Regions from separate parts of the Blautia sp. AF26-2 genome, predicted to be linked through region 2. Evidence: riboswitches for the same ligand, from Rfam matches in the RefSeq annotation. Region 2 holds a riboswitch; the other holds the start of a gene.
What was found. Region 2 has a riboswitch for cobalamin ahead of DWY63_RS04990 (sirohydrochlorin cobaltochelatase). Riboswitches for the same ligand answer to the same signal wherever they lie in the genome.
Positions count from the first base shown of each region.

Region 1: linked by a shared signal. The riboswitch ahead of DWY63_RS05400 (hypothetical protein) and the one ahead of DWY63_RS04990 (sirohydrochlorin cobaltochelatase) in region 2 are both predicted to bind cobalamin.

Region 1 is NZ_QTWD01000003.1:54,976-65,696, forward strand. It holds gene DWY63_RS05400 (hypothetical protein) at 1-2,319, opposite strand, end outside; cobalamin riboswitch at 2,599-2,802, opposite strand; gene DWY63_RS05405 (DUF885 domain-containing protein) at 2,922-4,688, shown strand; gene DWY63_RS05410 (polysaccharide deacetylase) at 4,779-6,248, opposite strand; gene DWY63_RS05415 (TrmH family RNA methyltransferase) at 6,424-7,194, opposite strand; gene DWY63_RS05420 (potassium channel family protein) at 7,206-7,862, opposite strand; gene DWY63_RS05425 (TrkH family potassium uptake protein) at 7,878-9,263, opposite strand; gene DWY63_RS05430 (hypothetical protein) at 9,272-9,811, opposite strand; gene DWY63_RS05435 (helix-turn-helix domain-containing protein) at 9,903-10,205, opposite strand; gene DWY63_RS05440 (MATE family efflux transporter) at 10,523-10,721, opposite strand, start outside.
Region 2 is NZ_QTWD01000002.1:450,112-460,832, forward strand. It holds gene DWY63_RS04960 (HelD family protein) at 1-139, shown strand, start outside; gene DWY63_RS04965 (alpha-amylase family glycosyl hydrolase) at 198-1,742, opposite strand; gene DWY63_RS04970 (AraC family transcriptional regulator) at 1,941-2,816, shown strand; gene DWY63_RS04975 (TrmH family RNA methyltransferase) at 2,908-3,732, opposite strand; gene DWY63_RS04980 (DUF2798 domain-containing protein) at 4,092-4,550, shown strand; gene DWY63_RS04985 (hypothetical protein) at 4,663-5,274, opposite strand; gene DWY63_RS04990 (sirohydrochlorin cobaltochelatase) at 5,414-6,718, opposite strand; cobalamin riboswitch at 7,013-7,206, opposite strand; gene DWY63_RS04995 (amino acid ABC transporter ATP-binding/permease protein) at 7,270-9,000, opposite strand; gene DWY63_RS05000 (ABC transporter ATP-binding protein/permease) at 9,000-10,721, opposite strand, start outside.

The DNA.
Region 1 (10,721 bases), on a different contig from region 2:
AGTCGGGGTGCTGGTGGGTTTTACAACCGGTGTCTCAGATGGAGATACGGTTGGGGTATTGGTCGGAACGAGGGTTGGTTTCGGAGTATCGCCCTTGTTGTCATCCGACGGAAGGTCTCCGGTCTTTTTCAGGCTGGAAGATGCAATCGTGATGGCTCTGTCGTACCATTTGCCGCTCTTTACTGCATGAGCTGCTACAGCAAATTCCTGATCAAGTGCCTCTACCGGGATTTCAAACTGCATTCCGGTTTTGGTTTCACCGTCTAAGGTGTAGTCCACTTTTCCGGTGGAAGCGATCCATGCGCCGCTCTCTGCTGCCGCATCTTTTCCGGTTCCCATATACAGATAATCATAGCCGCTTCCGCTTAAGGTGATAACTGCTGTCATTTTTCCGTTTTTCGCGGTCAGTTTTACGCCGACTACCTTGAACATTGCTGCATTAGTTGTTGCCTCTGCACTGTAAATACCATCTGCTACTTTATTGGTCTCATCTGCCGGAAGATCTGCGGTCTTTTTCAGACTGGAAGATGCAATAGTAATGGTTCTTGCATACCATTTATCCCGTTTTGCAGAATGGGAAGAAACAACAAGTGCCTGATCGAGTGCTGCTACCGGAATATCATACTGCATTCCTGTTTTCGTCTCGCCGTCTGCTGTTGTGTAATCAACGGTGCCGACGCCTGCAATCCATGCACTCTTGTCTGTGGCAGCTGCCTCTTCCGGTGTTCCCATGTACAGATAATCGTAGGCAACACCACTTAACGTGATGCGTGCTTTCATGTCGCCGTCTTTTACGGTCAGCTCTACGCCGACTACTTTGAACATAGCTGCGCCGGTCTCCGCGGTTCCGCTGTAGATACCGTTTTCTACTTTCGCCGGTTCCGGAGTTGGAGTTGCGGTTGGAACCGGAGTCTCACTCGGAGTCGGGGTTGCAGTCGGGACCGGAGTCTCGGTCGGCTCCGGTATCGGAGTTACTTCCGGTGTTTTGCTTCCCGGAACTGCAAGATAAAGCTGCTGTTTGGTGTACCAGGTTCCGTCTTTCTTTCCAAGAACGATCGGAACGGTTGTGCCGGCTTTGTCCGCATCTACTTCAAATGTAAAGGAATAACCGCCGTTTGCTTCCTGCATTCCCTGGATAGCCGGTGTTTTTGCAAGGTCATCGTTCTTTCCAAGATACAGTTTATCAAATGATACGTTGTTTGTTTTCAGTGTAAGAACGAGTTTATCGCCCTTGTTGATCATTGTTGCCTCGGAGATGACGAACATTTTGAATACGCTGCCGTCCTCTTTGGTAACCGGTGCTTCTACACTGGCTGGCTTATTCGAGGAATCCTCACCTGGATTTTCGCTTGGAGTCTCGGTTGGTTCCGGTGTTACCGTCGGGATTGCATCGGTGCTGTGGATCGTAACGGTTTTATCAGCCCATGTTTTTTTCTTGGCTGAGCGAACGGCAACATCCATCTGTTTGTCAAGCTCTTCCACCGGAATTTCAAAACGATATCCGGTCTTTTCTGCACCGGTCTTCGTATCCGTATAGGTTTCGCTTCCTGTCGGAGCAATCCAGCTCTTTTCATCTGCTGCGGCAGCTTCTGCTGCTGTTCCCGTATACAGGTAATCATAGCCGGTTCCACTCAGCAGAATGGATGCTTTCAGTTTTCCATCTTTTACGATGAGTCTGGAAGAAATCACACGGAACATGCTTCCGGTTGCTTCTGCAGAAGTCTCATACTCACCATCTGCCGGTTTTGCTGCTTCCGCTGCTTTTGTTTCTTTCTCCTCGGCTGTATTGGATGCCTCATTTTTGGTTGTTTCTTTTACTTCCGTTTTCGGCTGTTCTGCCGCCGGACTGGTATTCTCTTTTACAGCATCTTTGGTTTCTTCTTTTGCCGGTGTTTCTTTTTCAGCATCTTGGGAAGTCTCATCTGCTGCTTCCGGCTCTTTTTCTGTGGTATCGGCAGTCTCTTCACCGTCTTTTGCAGTGTCCTCTGCAGTATCTTCCGAAGCATCCTCATCTGCGGATGGTGTCTCGGTCTCGTCAGATCCTGCCGGTGTCTGATCCTCTGCAGGCGCGGCCGGTGTTTCCGTCGGCTCTTCTGCCGGAGTCTCTGCAGTGCTTTCACTGCTCTCGGTTTCTGCCGGTGTTGTTTCCGGTTCTGCCGTCTCTGCTGTTTCTTCGCTCTGCGGCGCTTCCTCTGCGGCTGCGCTGCTTTCTGTCTGTGCTGCTTTTTCCTGCGTATCTGCTAATACGCTGGCAGTCGGGCTCATGATCATGGACGCCGACAGCAGCAGTGCCAGAAATTTGCTTGAATTTCCTTTCATAACTTCTCCTTTTCTTCGGATCTCCTTCGCGCATCTGCTCCGGATTCCGTCTGACTTTTTCAGGCAGCTGGGCGGTGCCTGTCCCCGTCAATGATGTCTCCCTGCAAGTAATCTTGTTTTTGAGGACACATTTTTTCTGCGAAAAGACAAACAGACATCTGCTTTTTCTGCAAAAGAGTTTCTCCACCGGAGCTCTTTTTCGGACGCATGGCGACAAAAAAGCAGATGTCCGATTTTACTTCGTACATCTTTCCATGAATATATGCTTTCATCGGAAGCGATTCACTAACCTTTCCAGCAGGTTTCCTGACTCGCAGATCTTCACGGCAGCCGCGCCTTCTCATGCGTTTCGCACAATGGCATTTCTGCAGCTAACACTCCCTGCTTACAGTGACCGGATCGCTCAGGATTTCCACCTGATTCTCTTTTACCTTCGCGGATTCTTTTTCAAATCCGTTCTGCACTGAAAAGTCCCTTATTTCATTCGTTACTGATTATAGCAAAGCCGTTTTGGAAAGTCAAATGAAAGGCCACGGAAAAAGCGCATAAAATCAGCATTTTTTACATACTTTATGATAACTGTCCGCACCGGAGCCTATTCTATGAAACCAGCTTCTCTGCACCGCCGCATCCTGTTCCCTCTGCTTCTGTGCGGCGGACTTCTTTTCGCCCTGCTGTTCTGGTATTTTTCCCCGTTCTTTTCCCCTGGTGAGAACCGCCGGTTTTCCGCGTATGTGGAGGAACGGTTCCACTCCGAGGTAACCTCTTCTGCCATCACGCTCCACTATACCCTCGCCGATCCGGCTTCCCGCGGAATTGCCCCCGGCACCGCCTCGTTCGGCACGGTTTCCATCCCTGACCGCACCTCGTATGATGCCCTGCTGCAGAGTGTGGAAACAACGCTCACATCCTTTCATCGCAACCGCCTCTCCGCGGAAAATCAGATCACGCTCGATCTTCTGCTCTACGAGCTGGACTGCGAGAAAATGCCGGGCAGCACCAGCCTTCTTGCGGAACCGCTCGGTCCGTCGCTCGGGATTCAGGCACAGCTTCCCATTCTGCTCGCGGAGTACCCGTTCCGCACACAGCAGGATATCGCCGACTACCTCCATCTTCTGCAGGATCTCCCGCGCTATTTCTCCGACCTCATCGCACTCGAGCAGGAAAAATCCCGGCAGGGCGTGTTTCAGAATGACCTTGCGGTCGATGGCATTATCCACCAGTGCAGTGCTTTTCTCGCCGACGCGGATACACCGGAAATCCATCTGCTCCACACCGTTTTTCAGAATAAACTGCAGGCGTCTTCACTGTTTTCTGAGGCGGAAAGGAATCTCTGTCTGCAGACGCATGAAAAACTCCTTACCTCCTGTGTTTTTCCCGCCTACCGCTCTCTTTCCGATGCGCTTTCTTCACTCCGCGGCAAAGGAACACAGAACGCCGGTGGTCTTTCCCGGCAGGAAGGCGGACTTTCCTACTATGCGTATCTTCTCCGCAGCCGCGTCGGTGTTGATGCTTCACCGGAGGAGCTGACCCGCCTTTTAACACAGCAGCTTGCGGACCAGTGTGCCGAAATGCAGATCATTCTCGATCAGAATCCGTCGCTCTCCCTCTCCGAGCAGGCGCTCGTGCTGCCGTTCTCCACGCCGGAGGAAATGCTTGCCGATCTGCAGAATGCCGTTTCTGAAGATTTTCCCGTTCTTTCGGGTATCGCATACGAAGTAAAGACCGTGGATGACTCCCTCAAGGATTTTTTAAGCCCCGCCTTTTATCTCACACCGCCCGCCGATATCAATTCACCCAACTCCATTTACCTGAATCCCGCGGATGAGATGACCGGCATCGAACTGTATTCCACACTTGCCCACGAGGGCTTTCCCGGCCATCTGTACCAGACCGTCTCGTTCTCGCGCTCCGACCCGCTTCTGATCCGCCATCTCTACGCGCCGTCGGGTTATGTGGAAGGATGGGCAACCTACGTTGAATCATATGCCTGCCGCTACGCCGCACGTAATCTCGATGCAAACACGCAGGCGCTCTGCCGTCTCTGGTATCTGAACCGCTCGGTGCATCTTACCCTCTGCTCGCTGCTGGATCTCGGAATCCACAGCCAGGGATGGCTCCTCTCGGATGCGTCAGCCTTTCTGGCGCAGTTCGGCATCACGGATGCGTCGGCCGCTGCCTCTTTATATCAGTATATTCTCGAGACACCGGCGAACTATCTGAAATACTGTGTCGGATCGCTCTCGTTTTCACAGCTCCTCTCGGAAGTGCAGGAACAGGAAGGTGACTCATTCTCATTGATCGGTTTCCATGAAAAACTGCTCCGTCTCGGGCCTCTGCCGTTTCCGCTCGTAGAAAAATATCTGTAAACGGTTCGCCCTGCTGAAAAAAAGATCCCACAGACTTTCTTCTATAAATAATAGAAAGTTCTGTGAGATCTTTTTCATTTTCAAAATTCTTTAACCTAAATTGTAAAGAGATGGATCTGTCGGCCGCTGCGGATCAATAACAGAGGCAGAATCAAACAGATCGCTTGTTCTGTCCTCGCCGCCTCCGTAGAGGTTCTGGTACAGACGGTATCCATCCAGGTTTCTTCGTCCCATACGCAGGTAATTGTCTCTTACCTGAACGAAATACTGGGAGGAATCTACGTTGCAGTAGATGTTGAAGCCCTGACTCTTTAAGTAAGCAAACTTCTCATTGTCCATCGTGTAATCGTGCCAGTCGGAAAGATCCTGTCCATGTGCAAAGATGATGATATCGCTTCCGCCGATGAGCGGTGCAACATACGTCAGCCATTTCTCGGTATCCGCCTGGATCGTCTCGATCGGTTTGTCGCCGACACGGATATGGCCCCAGGTATGGCTTGCGAATGTCCAGCCGTCTGCTTTGATCGCATCGGCTACTTTTTTCGCCTCCTCGCACTCTTTATCCCAGTCGAAATCCGGGTGTGCATCAAGCCATGCTACCTGATCATCCGTCAGATCTTCTCTCGTCTTGTAATCACCGTCGGTGCGGTATCCGAGGATTCCATCGTAGCCGGTCAGTGCTACGGTTCCGCGCGCATTGTGGTATACGGCATCCGGATGCGCTTCGATAAACTGATCCATCAGCGGGATGCAGTCGTAAGCACCGGTCACAACAGTTCCGTCATCCTGAATATATTCGCAGGTCGGTTTTCCGTCGTCGCCGACTACCATCTTGCTGGCAATGCCGCGTCCGTCGTAAGAGTGGTAATAGGAAAGGTCATCCAGAGAAAGAACGAATGCTTTCTTGCCCTCCGGCAGGTAAATGTCCCCTTCCTCGTAATGAACGGTTCCGTCATCATCTACGGTCTTTTTCACGAGATCGTTGATCGAAACCATGACATATCCTCTGTCGTACATCTGCTGGGTGATCGCGTTGAACTCATCCACGGTGGTCATCCACTGGCAGAAGCCTGCGGTCTGTGCGTTGTCCTGATAGAACGCTTTCTGCGGATCGACTACAAGAGAATGATAGAAAATGTGGGTTACTTCGTTGACGTTGACGCGCACACAGGCATCTCTCGTGCTGGTGTACTCTGCTACTTTTGTGATGATATCCGCGTCGGTCGCTGCGCCCTCTACGCTCTGGAGCTTTTCAATGGCTCCATCGTAATCGTATGTCTGCGCAAGTGCATCGGCTTCCGCCATAATCTGTGCTTTCGTTGTCGGCGCTTCAGCACTTCCCGTGCTGTCCGACGATATGGAACCGTCCACCTCTGCTGTTTTCTGATCCTCTTTTTCCTGTGCTTTCTGCTGGATTTTTTCTGTTCCTCCGGCCAAAGCCCAGATTCCAATGCCGAAGATGACAAGCAGAACACATAGAATTCCTGTTTTGATCATCAGCGCACGCTTCCGCTTTCTTCTTCGGAGCTCCTTTTTACTGATGTTTTTTTTCTCACTCATTTTTCCTTCCTCCCAAAACAGCTTTTGCTTTTCTGGCAAATATTACAGTTTTACCGGACTGACAGAAATTCAGCCCGGACTCTGCTCTTTCTATTTTAGCTCAAAATACCGGTTCTGTCGAGTAGGTTTCCGGCAGGTTAAGAGAAATGTAAGAAAACCGGTAACGCTCTTTCTTTTATGCGCGCTGGCCGTGTGCCTCATACATGAGAACGGCGGATGCAATCGCTGCGTTTAACGACTCCACTTTTCCTTCCATCGGAATACGGATCAGGCACTCGGCGGCCTCTGCCATTGCATCGGTCAGGCCGTTTCCCTCATTTCCGATCAGGAATGCCGTTCCTTTTGTGTAATCCTCCTCGCGGTAGGAATGCACGCCGTGCAGATGTGCCGCGTACGTACAGATCTTCCGCGCTTTTAAGCCTTTTACAAATCCGACCGCATCGTCGACGATCAGAAACGGCATACGGTAAATCGAGCCCATCGTCGAGCGAATCGTTTTCGGATTGAAGATATCCGCGGTACCGCGGCTCATGATGATGCCGGTGACTCCTGCGCCCTCTGCGGTGCGGATGATTGTTCCGACATTTCCAGGGTCCTGCAGATCCTCAAGTACCATCAGAAGCGGTGTCTTTCCGTTGTCCATCACCTCCTCTTCGGTGTAATGCGGCATGCGGATCACACTTAAAACACCCTGCGGCGTCTTCGTGTCGCACATGGACTGGAACACGCGGTCGTCCACTACTTCGTATTCTGTCCCGTCGGACGGCATTTCATGCATTTTGCTGCCGCTCTCAGACACATATACTTTTTTCAGCCATTCCCGCGGCGCTTCCTGGAACATTTTCCAGCCCTCCGCCACGAAAACGTCCTGCTCCCGGCGTTCTTTTGCTTTTTTGTTCAGCGCAATAATGTTTTTTACCTGTGCATTGCTGCTGCTTGTAATCATGAATGGTCCCCTCATTTCCTGTTTTTCATCAATTTGGCAAGTTCTTTGTTTTCGCCGATCAGAATCAGCACTTCCTCTGCGCGGAGCAGCGTCTTCGGATTGACCGTGACACGGATGTCTTCCCCGTCCTTGACGGCGATTACGTTGATACTGTATTTCTTCCGCAGATCCAGCTCCTCGAGGTTATGCCCCGTCCACTCTTCCGGCACGGGAAGCTCTACCATGGAGAACGAATCCGACAGCATGAAGAAGTCCTGGAAGCCGCCGGAAATCAGGCTTTTTCCGAGGCGGATGCCCGTCTCACTCTCCGCCATCACGACGCGGTCCGCGCCGACTTTTTTCAAAATATTGGCATGCATCTGGCTCATGCCCTTTGCGATGACGAGCGGCACGCCCGCCTCTTTTGCCTGCAGGGTGGCGAGGATGCTCGACTCCATATTTTCAGAGATGCCGACGATCACGACATCCATGTTGCTGATGCCAAGCGATGCAAAAACACGGCTGTCGGTGATGTCCGCGCGCGCCGCATATGTGACGAGATCGGCGATCTCCTGTACCAGCTCCGGGTCTTTATCGACCGCGAGCACTTCTTTTCCTGCCTGCGCCAGTGTCGTCGCCACGGCGAAGCCGAATTTTCCAAGTCCGATGACTGCGTATTGTTTACTCATGTTTTTTCTCCTCTTTTATCCAATCAGCACCCGCTGTTCCGGGCGCTGGATATCCACATCTTTTCTTCCGCTTCTCCGCCGCAGTGCAATGGCCAGCGTAACCGGTCCAAGACGTCCCATGAACATGACCAGAATTACGATGATTTTTCCCGCCGCCGGAAGTGTCGGCGTAAGCGACCGCGTCAGTCCCACGGTTGCCACAGCGGAAACGATCTCATACAGGCAGTCCAGCAGAGGACTTCCGGTGACAGAGATCAGAAGCACCGTCGCGGTGAATGCCATCGTCAGTGCGAAGAAGAAAATAACGACCGCGGTGCGGATGTTTTCTTCCATGACCTTCCGTCCCCAGACCACGGTGTCGGAATCGCCGCGGATGTAGGATGCGACGACCACGAGCAGAATCGCAACAGTCGTCGTCTTGACACCGCCCGCCGTTCCCATCGGAGAGCCGCCGATGAACATGAGGATCATACTTACCATCGCGGAGCCGTCCGAGAAGTTTGCCTGCGGGATCGTCTCAAAGCCGGCGGTTCGCGTCGTCACGGACTGGAAGAAGGCCGCCATAGCCTTCTGCGCCGGTTTTAAGCTGCCAAGCGAGGATGCGTTGTTCCAGTCCAGCGCGAGGATCAGAAGCGCCCCGCCGAACAGAAGAATGACGGTTGTCGTCAGAACCAGTTTGGTGTGGAGCGTGAAGCCGCGCACGAAGTTTTTCCGGGTCCGTTTTCCTTTTACAAGATCCTGCACGCGCTCCAGAACTTCCCACCAGACCGGAAAGCCAAGGCCGCTTAAGAAAATCAGGCCCATCGTCGTAAAGTTGATGAGAGGGTTCGTCACAAACGGGGCGAACGAGGATTCCCCGACGAGGTCAATTCCGGCGTTGCAGAAGGCGGATACGGAGTGGAACAGGCTGTAGCCGATTCCCTTCCAGAAACCGTATTCCGGCACAAACCAGAAGCTGTAGAAAAAGGCTCCCGCCAGCTCCACCGCCGCCGTGCCGATCAGCAGCTTCCGCACAATACCGACGCTGCCCTTTAAAACCGGCAGATTGTAAGTGTCCTGGATCAGTTTACGGCTCTGCAGACTGATTTTCCGGCGCAGGATCAGAAACACCATCGTCAGGCACGCCATGATGCCAAGACCTCCGAACTGAATCAACCCGAGGATCACAATTTTTCCAAAGGTACTCCATGTCGTCGCCGTCGGAACGGTGACAAGGCCCGTCACGCAGACAGATGTCGTTGCGGTAAACAGGGCGTCGAGCCAGTAAACGCTTTTTCCGTCCGCCGCAGAAACCGGCAGGCAAAGAAGAATTGTCCCCAGCAGAATCACCGCAGCAAACCCCAGCATCATAATCCGCTCCGCCGGTGTATGCCATTTATTTTTGCTTTCTTTTTCGGCCATCGCTCCTCCTATTCTGCCGCTTCATTTTCTGCTTCACTGCTGTAGTAGAGCTTTCCGGTCTCACTGTCCGTCACGGTAATATCCGCAAAATATTCCCCGCAGGAACCCTCACACTGGTAATAGACGTCAAACGAAACCGTCATGTCATCTTCTCCTTCCAGGTATTCCGCGTGAACCTGATTTTTCGCGGTCCGCGTCGTTCTGCTCCACACTTCATCATCCGCAAGAAGCTCCTTTTTGATCTTCACAGGAAATTCACTGGATGCAATTTCGTGCTGATTGGACTCGTTTTTGATCCGGTAATAGAGATTCATGTACAGCCCGTCATCTTCCTCATGGAAAAGCCAGCCGTAGATATCATCCTCCGCAACAATCGTCGGCTGGATCAGCTCAGCGTTTGTTTTAGTCGTGAATGCATTCATCTCATGCGTAAACTCATTCTGCATCCGGCGATGCTTCATCAGCCAGCTGCCTTCCTTCACACCGGCCGCAGCCACGGCAAGAACGACAGCGCCGATGCAAAGGCCAATGATTTTCTTTTTTGTCATTATTTAATTTCCCCTTTTCTTTTTGAAATACAAAAATAAGATACCCATAAGAACATACTTATGAGTATCTTATCAGTTTGCACATATAAAGTCAACGGAGCCGGTGGAGACTTTCCTGCCACCGTTGTGTGTAGTTTAAAATTATCCTGAAGCGAGGAATATCCCCGTCAATGACGAGGATATCTTCGATGCTTGTGTTTAATAATCTGCTTAAAATGAGAAAGTTGTCCAGACTTGGCAGGCACTTGCCGGAAATCCATTTATAGACCGCCTGTGGATTTTCAAAACCCATGGCATTCTGAATGTCTCTCACGGTGTATCCGCTTTCACGAAGAAGGGATTTGATGCGGCTGCCAGTTTCTTTCTGCTGGATTGACAAATAAATTGGTTCCATCCTGCACCTCCATATGTTTAAGCCATCCCGAAACACAGTTTTATCTTATCATCCGGTACTGGAAAAATCCAGTTTTTTCTTCCTGTTTCTACACAACCCGAGTGATCTGTTCGTACAAAAGGATTTTCTTTTCATCTACATTCCGATTGTCATGTGCTGCAAGATTGTTCCGTCCCTCTTCCATCTCTTCTTCGGATGCAAGCTCCTCTTTCCACCAGCTCAGGTGATTGATCCGGTACGGCTTCCAGCCGCGGTCAAAAATCTCATCTCAACGACTCTCTTGCATATGCGCTTTCCTTTTTACCGGAAGAAGATGTTTAGCTCTCCTGTTTCTTTTCTTCTATTAAATGATGATTCAGCCATTTTCCTGATTTGAACCGGATGGTAAAGAGAATGGACCGCAGGCTCCAGTCTGCCGCCATACCGATCCAGACCGCGATCGGGCCGAATCCCCATACGCGGCACAGATAAATGCAGAGACTCACACGGCACAGCCACATCGTACAGCAGGACGTG
Region 2 (10,721 bases):
ATTTTATCTGGCGAAAGGGCTGGAGTTTGATCAGGTGTTCTCTATTTTCCCGAAGGACGAGAAACGGGAGATAATGATGCAGGCGCAGTATATTGCAGCGACCAGGGCATTGCATGAGCTGAGAGTGTATCATATTTAAAAACAGGGAGATCCTCCGAAAAAATTCGATTGGATCTCCCTGTCATTTTTATTTTCGATCAGATATGATAGAATCCTGCGGACTGTGCCGGGATGGTGATGGTTCCGTCTTTGGATTCTGCTTTTCCTCCGATCGTGTAGAGGGCATCCTTCAGCTCTGCACTGTATGGGAAGGACTGCTCTTTGTCGGATGGGTTGATGATAACGAGGACTTTTTCACCCTCAGCCTCACGGACGTATGCCAGCGGATACTGGTTTTTCTCTGCATAAACGAACTCGATGGTTCCGCGGCTTAAGAGTGCTTTGCTGCTCTGGCGGATCTGGATGAGTTTTTTAACTTCGTGGTACAGGGAATCCGGATCGGCCATCTGTGCTTTGGCGGTCGGACGGTCTTTGCCCGGGTCCATGGTGATGTAGAGGTCACTGGCCGGTGCGCTGGAGAATCCTGCGTTGGTGCTGTCATCCCACTGCATCGGAGAACGGGAACCGGTGCGGTTGTATCCGCCCTCAACGGATTTCAGGCCTTCGACGTAGCGCATACCGATTTCATCACCGTAGTAGATGAACGGCGCACCTGGCATGGAAAGAAGGAAAGCGAAAGCAATTTTCAGCTCATCCCCCTGCAGACGGCGTGCCAGACGGTCCATATCATGGTTTCCGGACGGGATGCAGATCAGGCCTTTCTGTGCGGTCTTATTGTAGTTGGTTTTGTAGGTCTCTACAAACTCAGAGATATCTCCTTTTCCGCGTTTGGAGAAGAATGGCTCATCGCAGCGGAACAGATCGTTGTAATGGGACGGTCCAAAGTGAAGCAGGAAGTCCATGTGGAAGCCGCCCTGTAAGGATTTGTCCGGCTCGCCCCACTCGGATACCATGGCTGCATCCGGGAACTCGGCGTCGAGGAATTTCCGTACCTGCTGCCACAGGCGGATGGTTCCTTTGCCTTCCTGATCGTTCTTTACCAGGGAGCCCGCCATATCGACACGGAAGCCGTCGCAGCCCATGTTCAGCCAGAATCTCATGACATCTTCCATCGCTGCCAGCGTTGCCTGCGGTCCCTCATCATCAAAGGACTGCTGCCACGGTTTTTCCGGATCCGGCTGATAAAAGCCGTAGTTCAGGGCCGGCTGGTTGGAGAAGAAGTTGATGGCGCAGGCGCCGTCACGCTCGGAAATGCCGCGCAGGCTTCCCATTCCTTCCGGTGCTTCCCATACGTTATTGGTCCATACGTAGCGGTCTGTAAATTCATTGCGGTCTGCTTTCATGGATTCTTTGAACCATGGATGCTCAACAGATGTATGGCCCGGAACCAGGTCGAGCAGAACGTGCATGTCACGTTTGTGTGCTTCTTCGAAAACTCTCTTCAGATCCTCATTCGTTCCGTAGCGCGGTGCAACGCGGCAGTAATCTGCGACATCGTATCCTGCATCACCGAATGGGGACAGGAAGCACGGGTTGATCCAGATGGCGTTGCAGCCCAGCTCCTTGATGTAGTCTAATTTTTCAATGATACCCTGGAAATCTCCGATTCCGTCGGCGTTGGTGTCGTTGAAGGACTGCGGGTAAATCTCATAAAATACTGCGTTATCTAACCATTTTGACATTTTTTCTTTTCCTCTTTCGCTCTTATTTCTACTGTATTTTCGTCGTTGCAGCAAGTGTTTCTATATGATATATTACTACTGTATCCGCTGAAATACCAGTAATTTCCTATTTCATTCTAATACTATTCTATGATTTTATGCATGCCGCGCTCTGCCATTTCCGGCATTTTACAGACATGCTTTTTGGAGGAGGATTTTATGATGCTTTCTGCTGCGAAAGAAAAACGCCAGCACGGCTCCATGCAGGTTCCCTACAGTTATTATGACTGCCGGATGCCCGACTATTTTCCCGGCGTACCGCTGCACTGGCACGGGGAGATGGAGCTGAATTATATCAAACGCGGAACGGGGTATTTTCAGTATGAGGACCGTCTGCTTACGGCGCATGCCGGTGATATTTTTCTGATTCAGCCGAACCTCGTACATGCCATTCTGCCCGCCGAGCAGGAGTCGATGTTTTATGATACGATTGTTTTCCACCAGAATATGCTGATCGGCGGGTATGACGACCGCAGCTACACGGAAATTCTGCAGCCGTTTTTCTCCGCCCGGCGCCGCATCCAGGCACCGATTTCACCCGAACATTCCGGTTATGCTGCACTTTCTGCATCCGTCCATCAGATTTTCCGCTGCATCCGTGAAAACTCTGCTGTCTCCGATCTTCTGCTGAAAAGTGAGCTGCTCCGCTTCTTCTATCTGCTCGCCGCATCGCCGGAACTCTGCACCGATCGTCCCGCCATGCCTGCGGCTGCTGAAAACCTGCGGCCTGTGCTCGCCTATATCCAGGAGCACTTCGCCGACCCGATTACCATAGAGGAACTTGCCAGGCTGTCGCATTTGAGCAAAAGCTATTTTATGAGCTGTTTTAAGCAGACCTTCGGACTCGGGGCCGTTGAATATCTGACACAGCTTCGGATCAAAGCCGCCTGCGAGGCGCTGCGCAGTACGACGCGGAGTGTGTCCGAAATCGCGTACGACAATGGTTTCCGCAACCTTTCCAACTTCAACCGGCAGTTCCGAAGCAAAGTGGGATGTACGCCGCAGATGTATCGGAAGGAATTTCAAAATCCGTAAATTCAAAAAGGGATGCATCAAAATATGCATCCCGAAAATCTATCTCTGATCCTATTTTTATTCCGTAATCTCCGGTACCGACGGAACATCTTTATCTTCTTCCCGCCAGCTCCCAGAATGCGACAGCGCTCGCCGCAGCGACGTTCAGTGAATCCACACCGTGTGTCATCGGAATCAGCACGGTTGCATCTGTTTCAGCGATCGTATCACTTGCCAGTCCGTCACCCTCGGTTCCGAGCAGAATGGCGAGCTTTTCATGCGTTTTTAACGACGGATCATCCATCGGAACGGAGTCTTCTTTTAATGCCATCGCAACGGTATAAAATCCAAGTTCCTGCAGTGCAGCAATTCCCTGCTCCGGCCAGTAACTGCCGCCTGGCAGCACGGTCCACGGGACCTGGAAGACATTTCCCATGCTCACGCGGATGGCACGGCGGTACAGCGGGTTGCTGCAGCCTGATGTGAGGAGCACGGCATCGATGCCAAGTGCGGCGGCAGAACGGAAAATCGCACCGACATTCGTCGGGTTCACGACATTTTCCAGGATCGCCACGCGGCGGGCATTCCGGCAGATTTCCTCCATAGCCGGAAGCGTGCGGCGGTGCATCGCGCAGAGCATGCCGCGCGTGAGGGCAAAGCCTGTGAGCTGTTCCAGCACCTTCGTCTCTGCTGTATAGACCGGCGCGTCCGGGCAGTGCGCAAAGAGTGCTTCGTTTGCGGCAAGCTCTGCGCTTCCGGCAAGGAATGAAACCGGTTCATAACCGGCATCCAGTGCGCGCTCGATGACACGCGGACTCTCTGCGAGAAAAAGGCCTGGCTGCGGTTCATAATAGTGCAATAACTGCGGTTCTGAAAGACGCGCATACACGTCGAGCTCCGGCGCCGCAAAGTTTTCGATTTTTCTGATCTCTGACATAATATTGATTTCCTTTTGCGTTTTCTCTTTGTTTTCACTATGTTCTATTGTAGCAATCCCGCTCCCGTTTCGCAATCCATTCTTTTTCCCGCCGGTGCCGTTCCCCGCACCATTCGCCAAACCGTGCTTCCAGCACGCATCGAATTTTCTTGTTTATCTGTCTTTTTTAAAAATTTCTCAATTTCCTCTTGCCAAACGCCGCCGGAGACGTTATAATAATCGACGGTTCAAAATTAAAAACTGCAGAAAAGATTGGTATCAGATTGGAAACGGCACAAGTGCATTGCTTGGTTAACGAACAACACATGTGTCTTTTTTGCGCCCATTTTTCAAAATTGCAAAGAAAAGGAGAACAATCGATGCCAAAAACAAAATTTCAAAACGTTGTATTTACCCTCATGATGTCCTTTCTGATGGTCTATGCCATGATCTGCTACAACATTTCCATGAACATCGGCGGAATGACAAATCAGGTCTTTCTGATGGCGTTTCACGAGATGATAATCATGTGGCCGGCCGCTTTTATCCTCGAGTTTTTCCTCGTGGATCATCTGGCTCACAAATTAGCTTTTTGCATGGTAACACCGCAGGATCGTCCGATCGTAATCACGCTGGCAATTTCCATTATGATTATTGCTATTATGTGTCCGATTATGAGTTTTATTGCAACACTGCTGTTTAAAAATGCCGGAAAAGAATTTGTCGCTGTCTGGCTCCAAACCACGTTCTTAAATTTCCCGGTTGCCTTCTTCTGGCAGCTCATGTACTGCGGACCCTTCATCCGTTTTCTGTTCCGCAAACTGTTTCCGGAGAAATAAGAAAAGATATCCACAAAGGGAACCGTTTTTCCCCTCTCTGTCCACAATTTCTGTGGACAGACGGTGCAAAATGGTTCACCTTCTGTGGATATCTTTTTTGTTTTTTCCCGGATTACTCCTGTGGTACCGGATTGGATACGCTGACTACATGATCATACCAGGTTCCTTTTTTACCAATGATCGCAACATTGAAATCCTCGTCCAGTTTTTCTACCGGGATATCAAAGCCGTACACTTCATCTGTGGTTCCGTCAGAATACGTTACCTCATCTGTGGTCGGCTCGATCAGCTCTGCACCGTCTGCCTGCGCTTCTTCTTTTGTTCCCACAAAGACATTGACAATGTTTTTGGATACCAGGCTGACGTGGATGGTCATTTTTCCGTCTTTTACCGTCAGGACACCTTTTCCTTCTTTTGCTTCATTGACATGGAACATATTGCTGTCTGTATTGAAGTCTGCCGTATACGTACCGTCTTCCAGCTCTGATGCGCTGCTTTCTCCTGCAGTCTCCGCTGCCGATGCGCTTTCTGCTGAAACATCTGATGTGGATGTACTGCTCTCTGCCTTAGATGCATCCTGTACAGAAGCGGAAGATGCGTCTGCCGCAGAAGACGCAGATACTGCAGATGCAGAAGATGACGCTGCATCCTTTCCGCCACATGCGCCGAGCATGGATACAGTCAGTGCTGCTCCAAGAAAAAGAACTGCCAATTTTTTTCTCATAATAAATTTCCTCCTTGTATCACCTTGAAGCGGATCTTTTTCATCCGCTCAACTTAAAATCCGACAGCACACTGAGTCTCTTCAGCCGTACTGCCGGATCTTATTTTACTCTATTTTACGTTCGGAATGCAACCCCTAATTATTCAGCATCGTCCTGAACGCCGTTGCCGTCCATAGCTGCCTTGGTATGCTGTACATACAGCTGCTCAACAGCATCAATTCTTCCAAGACCTTCGATCTGAGTGTCGATCTCGTCGAATGCACCGGATGCCTCAAACTGGCTCTTCCAGGAATCCTCATCCTCGCCTGCCATATCGTTGTTTGCGTGGTCACCTGCAACAACCATCAGCGGCCGAAGAATTACTTTCTTGTATCCGGCTGCTTTTACTGCCTCGATCACATTCTCGCAGGCGGTCTCTTCCGGCTTGCCCTCAACGGTTCCGATGAATACGTTTTTGTATCCAAGAGTATCCATCTGTGTCTGCATCTGGCTGTAGGTTACATTTGCAGTGTGGGAAGTACCATGTCCCATAAATACGAAAGCAGTGCCGTCCTCTGCTGCTGCATCCAGACTGTCATAATTTGCAGATTTTACTGCCTGTGCCGTGATTGCTTCTGCAACGGCCTGTTTGTCCTCGTTGATTACGGTAGCGTCACTTCCAACCTCGCCAAGCAGCGGCTCTGCGATGGTTACGGACTCAAATTTATCTTTATAGCTATCTACTGCTTCTTTCAGCTCGTCGTACTCTGCGCCGTGCATCAGATGAGTCGGCTGAATAATCAGTTTTTTCACGCCATTGCTTACAGCTCTTTCCAGTGCCTGATCTACGTTGTCGATCTTCTCGTCATCGCGGGCCTGTACATGGTTGATGATGATCTGTGCAGTGAAGGCACGTCTTACGGACCAGTCCGGATATGCAGCCTGCAGAGCTTTCTCAACGCCTCCGATATCCTCAGCACGGCTGTCGTTGAAGGAAGTACCAAAGCTTACAACCAGAAGCTCATTCTCGCCGATCTCGTCTCCGTTTAACGGATCATCCTTGGAAGCATCCCCTGTGTCTCTTCCGAAGTAATCCGGATCTGCGTTCTCACCTTCTACGAGTTCTTTCTGTGCGTCTGTCAGGGCATCCCATGCCTCTTTTGCTTCTTTGCACTGCTCGTCGGTGTTATCATTTCTTTCCTGTACATAAATTGCGTCAATCAAAGCTGCCACTTTATCTGCTGCCTCCTGGTCTGCATCTGCGGATACCTCTTCAGATGCGGAAGATGCGCTTACGCTGCTGCTTGCTGCTGTGGTGTCTTCCTCAGATGCGGAAGATGCACTTACGCTGCTTGTTGCTGTGCTGCTTGCGCTGCTGCTGGATGCGTTGCTGCTTCCGCATGCGCCGAGCATAGATGTTACCATAGCTGCTGAAATTAAAGCGACTACAAGTTTCTTTTTCATTTTTGTTTTCCTCCCATTTGCTGGTATCTTTGCAACAACCAATATCGGGGACGTTTTACATTTCAAACTATGAGAAACACGCTCCGCGAGTTTCTCAAGTTATCGCGGCAGTCGCTAAGGTCTCGTGCAAGCACGGACTTTGGCTCGTTGCCCGCGTAAATAGAAAGAAGCCCTTTCGTTTTTCAACGAGGGGCTTCCAGTATTTTCATCACAAAGAAAACCATCTCACCCGCTGTGGGGCAAATGTCCGCTTTCCTGTTTTGTACTGCCAGTTCCTCGTGGCACGAACGTAACGTTCCTGTACTGCGAAAGGCAGGTCTCCCGGCTCATTGCTTCAGGATTTGACTCCAGCGCATCGGTCTCCTTCCCGGTTTCCCAGTGGATCATTCCCCTGCTTGCAAAATACGGTGACGAGTTCGTGCAGGATTCACACCTGCTTCCCTTTTCACCGGACACGCATGTCCGACACCTTACACATCGATATTTAATTGTTTTTTCTTTAACGACTGTTAGTGTAGCACATCGTCTTTTCTCTGTCAAGTGCTGTAAAATCAGGAAATCCGGCCATTTTCCATTTCATATACCACATCCGCGACGTTCATCGTGGACACTCTGTGCGATACGAGCACAATGGTTTTCTCTTCTGCCGATTCTTTCAGGGATTTCAGAATAATTCCTTCATTTAAGGAATCAAGATTCGATGTCGGCTCGTCCAGCAGGATCATGGATGCGTCATGCAGGAATGCCCGCGCGATACCGATCCGCTGTTTTTCTCCGCCGGACAGCGTATCGCCGAGTTCTCCGACTTCGGTGTCGTAGCCGTTTGGCAGTGTCATGATGAAATCATGTATGGACGCCTTCTTCGCCGCCTCCATAATTTCTTCCCGCGTCGCGCCGGGTTTTGCAATAGCGATGTTGTTCGCAATCGAATCGTGGAACAGATGTGTCTCCTGCGTCACATAGCTTTCCATATCGCGCAGATACTTCGTCGGGATTTCGCGGACATCGGCTCCGTCCACGGAAACGCGCCCCGTCTGGACATCCCAGAAGCGCATCAGAAGTTTTAAGATCGTCGATTTTCCGGAACCGCTCGCGCCGTGGATGCCGGTGATTTTTCCCGGTTCCAGTTTCAGCGAATACTGATCCAGAATCGTCTCGTCTTCGTAGGCAAACGTTACATTCTGCGCCTCGGCTCCTGCAAATGCGTGGTCACCGCCGGATGCCGCATCTCCCGGAATTTCTTCCACCAGCGGCGCTTCCTCGAGAAGGGAAAGCACACGCTCGCCGCTTGCCAGCGTCTGATTCAGGTTATTCGACAGGCTGGACAGCGCCACGACCGGGCCGAAGGAACCCATCATCGCGATTGTGCAGGTCAGGACTCCCTCAAATCCGATCCCGCCTTTCGTGTAAAGATAGATCGTCAGTGCCAGCATGCCGAACGATGCCAGAAGAATCACCATGTTGGTGACAGACCGCTGGGAGCCTTCCATGCGGCTTAAGTTTTCCTGCACAGAAGTCAGTTCTTTCGACCGCCCTGACATCTGCTCTTTCCGTTTTTCGCCCTGTCCGTACTGAATCGTCTCGTCGAGGCCACGCAGGGAATCCAGCACGAAGCTGTTCAGCTCGCCAAAGCCTGTCCGGAACTCCATTCCTTTCTGGCTTCCGCGCTTTCCGTTCCACATCGGGATCACAACGCCGACCGTCAGATACGCCGCAAGTGCAAGCAGCCCTGCCAGAACATGGTATCTTCCAATGAAGCATACCATAATCAAAGAAGTTAATGCTGCAATCGCAATCGGGGAAATCGTATGCGCATAGAATACTTCCAGAAGTTCGATATCGGTTGTGATAATCGAAATCAGATTTCCTTTGTCCCGTCCTTCCAGCTTCGCCGGGCAGAGCTTCCGCAAAGCTGCAAACACTTTATGGCGGATGATCGCCAGCAGTTTAAAAGCAATAAAGTGGTTGCAGTACTGCTCCGCATAATGCAGAATGCCGCGCAGCACCGCGATCACGATCATCACCGTGAGTATCGTTTTTACCGGGGTATGTACAAGCCACATGTTTTGCACCGAAAGGCTCGTCCCTGCCGCGCCCGTCAGTAAGCCATGCACGATGACCTGTCCTGCCAGAATCGTCAGGAAGATCGCACATAAATATCCCATTGTTCCAAGAATAATTGCCGCCATCATAATATGAAGCAATGGCTTCACCAGCCCGATCAGGCTTCCCATAATCCGGAGGGCGCTTCTGCGTTTTGCTGTATTTTTCTTCTCGTGCATCATGCATTCCCCTGCTTTCCATAGTTTTCCAGTACCATCTGGCTGTCGTACAGATGCCGGTATGCGCCGTTCTGTTCCATCAGTTCCGCATGCGTTCCACGCTCGCAGATGGTACCGTTTTTCAGGAAATAAATCTGATCTGACTGTACGACGTTCGCAAGGCGGTGGGAAATCAGCAATACCGTTTTCGTCTTTGCGAGTTCATGAATCACATTCATGATCATCTCTTCACTCTCGACATCAATATTCGATGCGGCTTCATCAAAGATATACACCGCACTGTCGCTCCGAAGCAGCGCCCGCGCAATCACAAGACGCTGGCACTGGCCGCCGGAGAGGTTTCCTGCTTTTTCGAGAAGCTCTGTCTGCAGTCCGTTCTGTGTCTGTAAGAATCCCAGCAGATTGACTTTCTGCAGAACCGCCTCCATCTCCTCCTTCGTCGCATCCGGTTTCGCCATGCGCAGGTTCTCTTCTACGTTTCCTTTAAATAAGTAACTATTGTGGCGGACCAGAACAATGTGCTTCATCAGATCCGTCTCAGCGACTTCCGAGAGCGGCACACCGCCCAGGGTGATGCGCCCTGTATATCCACGGTTCTTTGCCGCAAGGATACCCGCGATCGTACTCTTTCCGCAGCCGGATTCGCCGACCAGTGATACAAAACTGCCCGCCGGGAGCGTCAGGTCAATGCCTTTTAAGATTTCCCGGTCCTCTTCATAGGAAAAATGTACATCCTCCAACACGACATCCAGCGGTCCGTCCGGCAGCGTCCGCTCTCCCGTCTGCGGCTCCGGCAGATCGAGGATTTTGAAAATCTTGTCACTCGCCGCCATGCCGTTCATCGCAATGTGGAAGAACGATCCGAGCAGACGCAGCGGCAGGAAAAACTCACTCGCCAGCAGCACAATGCAGAGCGCGCCGGACACGGTGAGGTTTCCTTTCAGAAATTCCGATACCGCCACCGCCATGCCAACCGCCGCGCCGCCGTATGCTACGATGTCCATCACGCTCGTTGAGTTGAGCTGCATCGTCAGAACTTTCATCGTGATCCGGCGGAAGTTCTGGGATTCCACATCCATCTCGTCGGCTTTCTGCTGGTCGGCCTGATAGATTTTTAAGGTCGTCAGACCCTGCAGATTTTCAAGGAACGAATCGCCGAGCCCTGTGTAAATACTCCAATATTTGTTCAGAAGCTTCTTCGCAATCTTCTGCACAACCACAATCGAAATCGGGATCAGCGGCACACAGATCAGAAGAATCACGCTCGCTTTCATGCTCACCCGGCAGAGGATCACAAACAAGGTGAGCGGCGCAATCAGGCTGTAGAACAGCTGCGGAAGATACTTTCCAAAATAGGTTTCGAGCTGCTCCACGCCTTCCGTGGATACCTGTACGACCTCCGAGGATGATACCTGTTCGCTGTAGGATGCCCCCAGTTTCAGCATTTTCTCATAAATTTTCTCACGCAGAATCCGTTTCACATCCACACACGCAAGATACGACGACCGCGCGCCCATCCGCTCGCAGAAAAAGCGGATCACAACAACAATTGCCAGTGTAAAAATCGTCCGTTTCACAGCCGCTGCCGTTACCGCACCATACACGACCCGTTCCAGCAGATCGGCAACCGTAAATACCGCGATCACCTGCGACAGAAGCGCCGCCCACTGCCACAGAATCGTGTACACGATATACTTTTTCGCGTGGGACAGCAGCCCCAC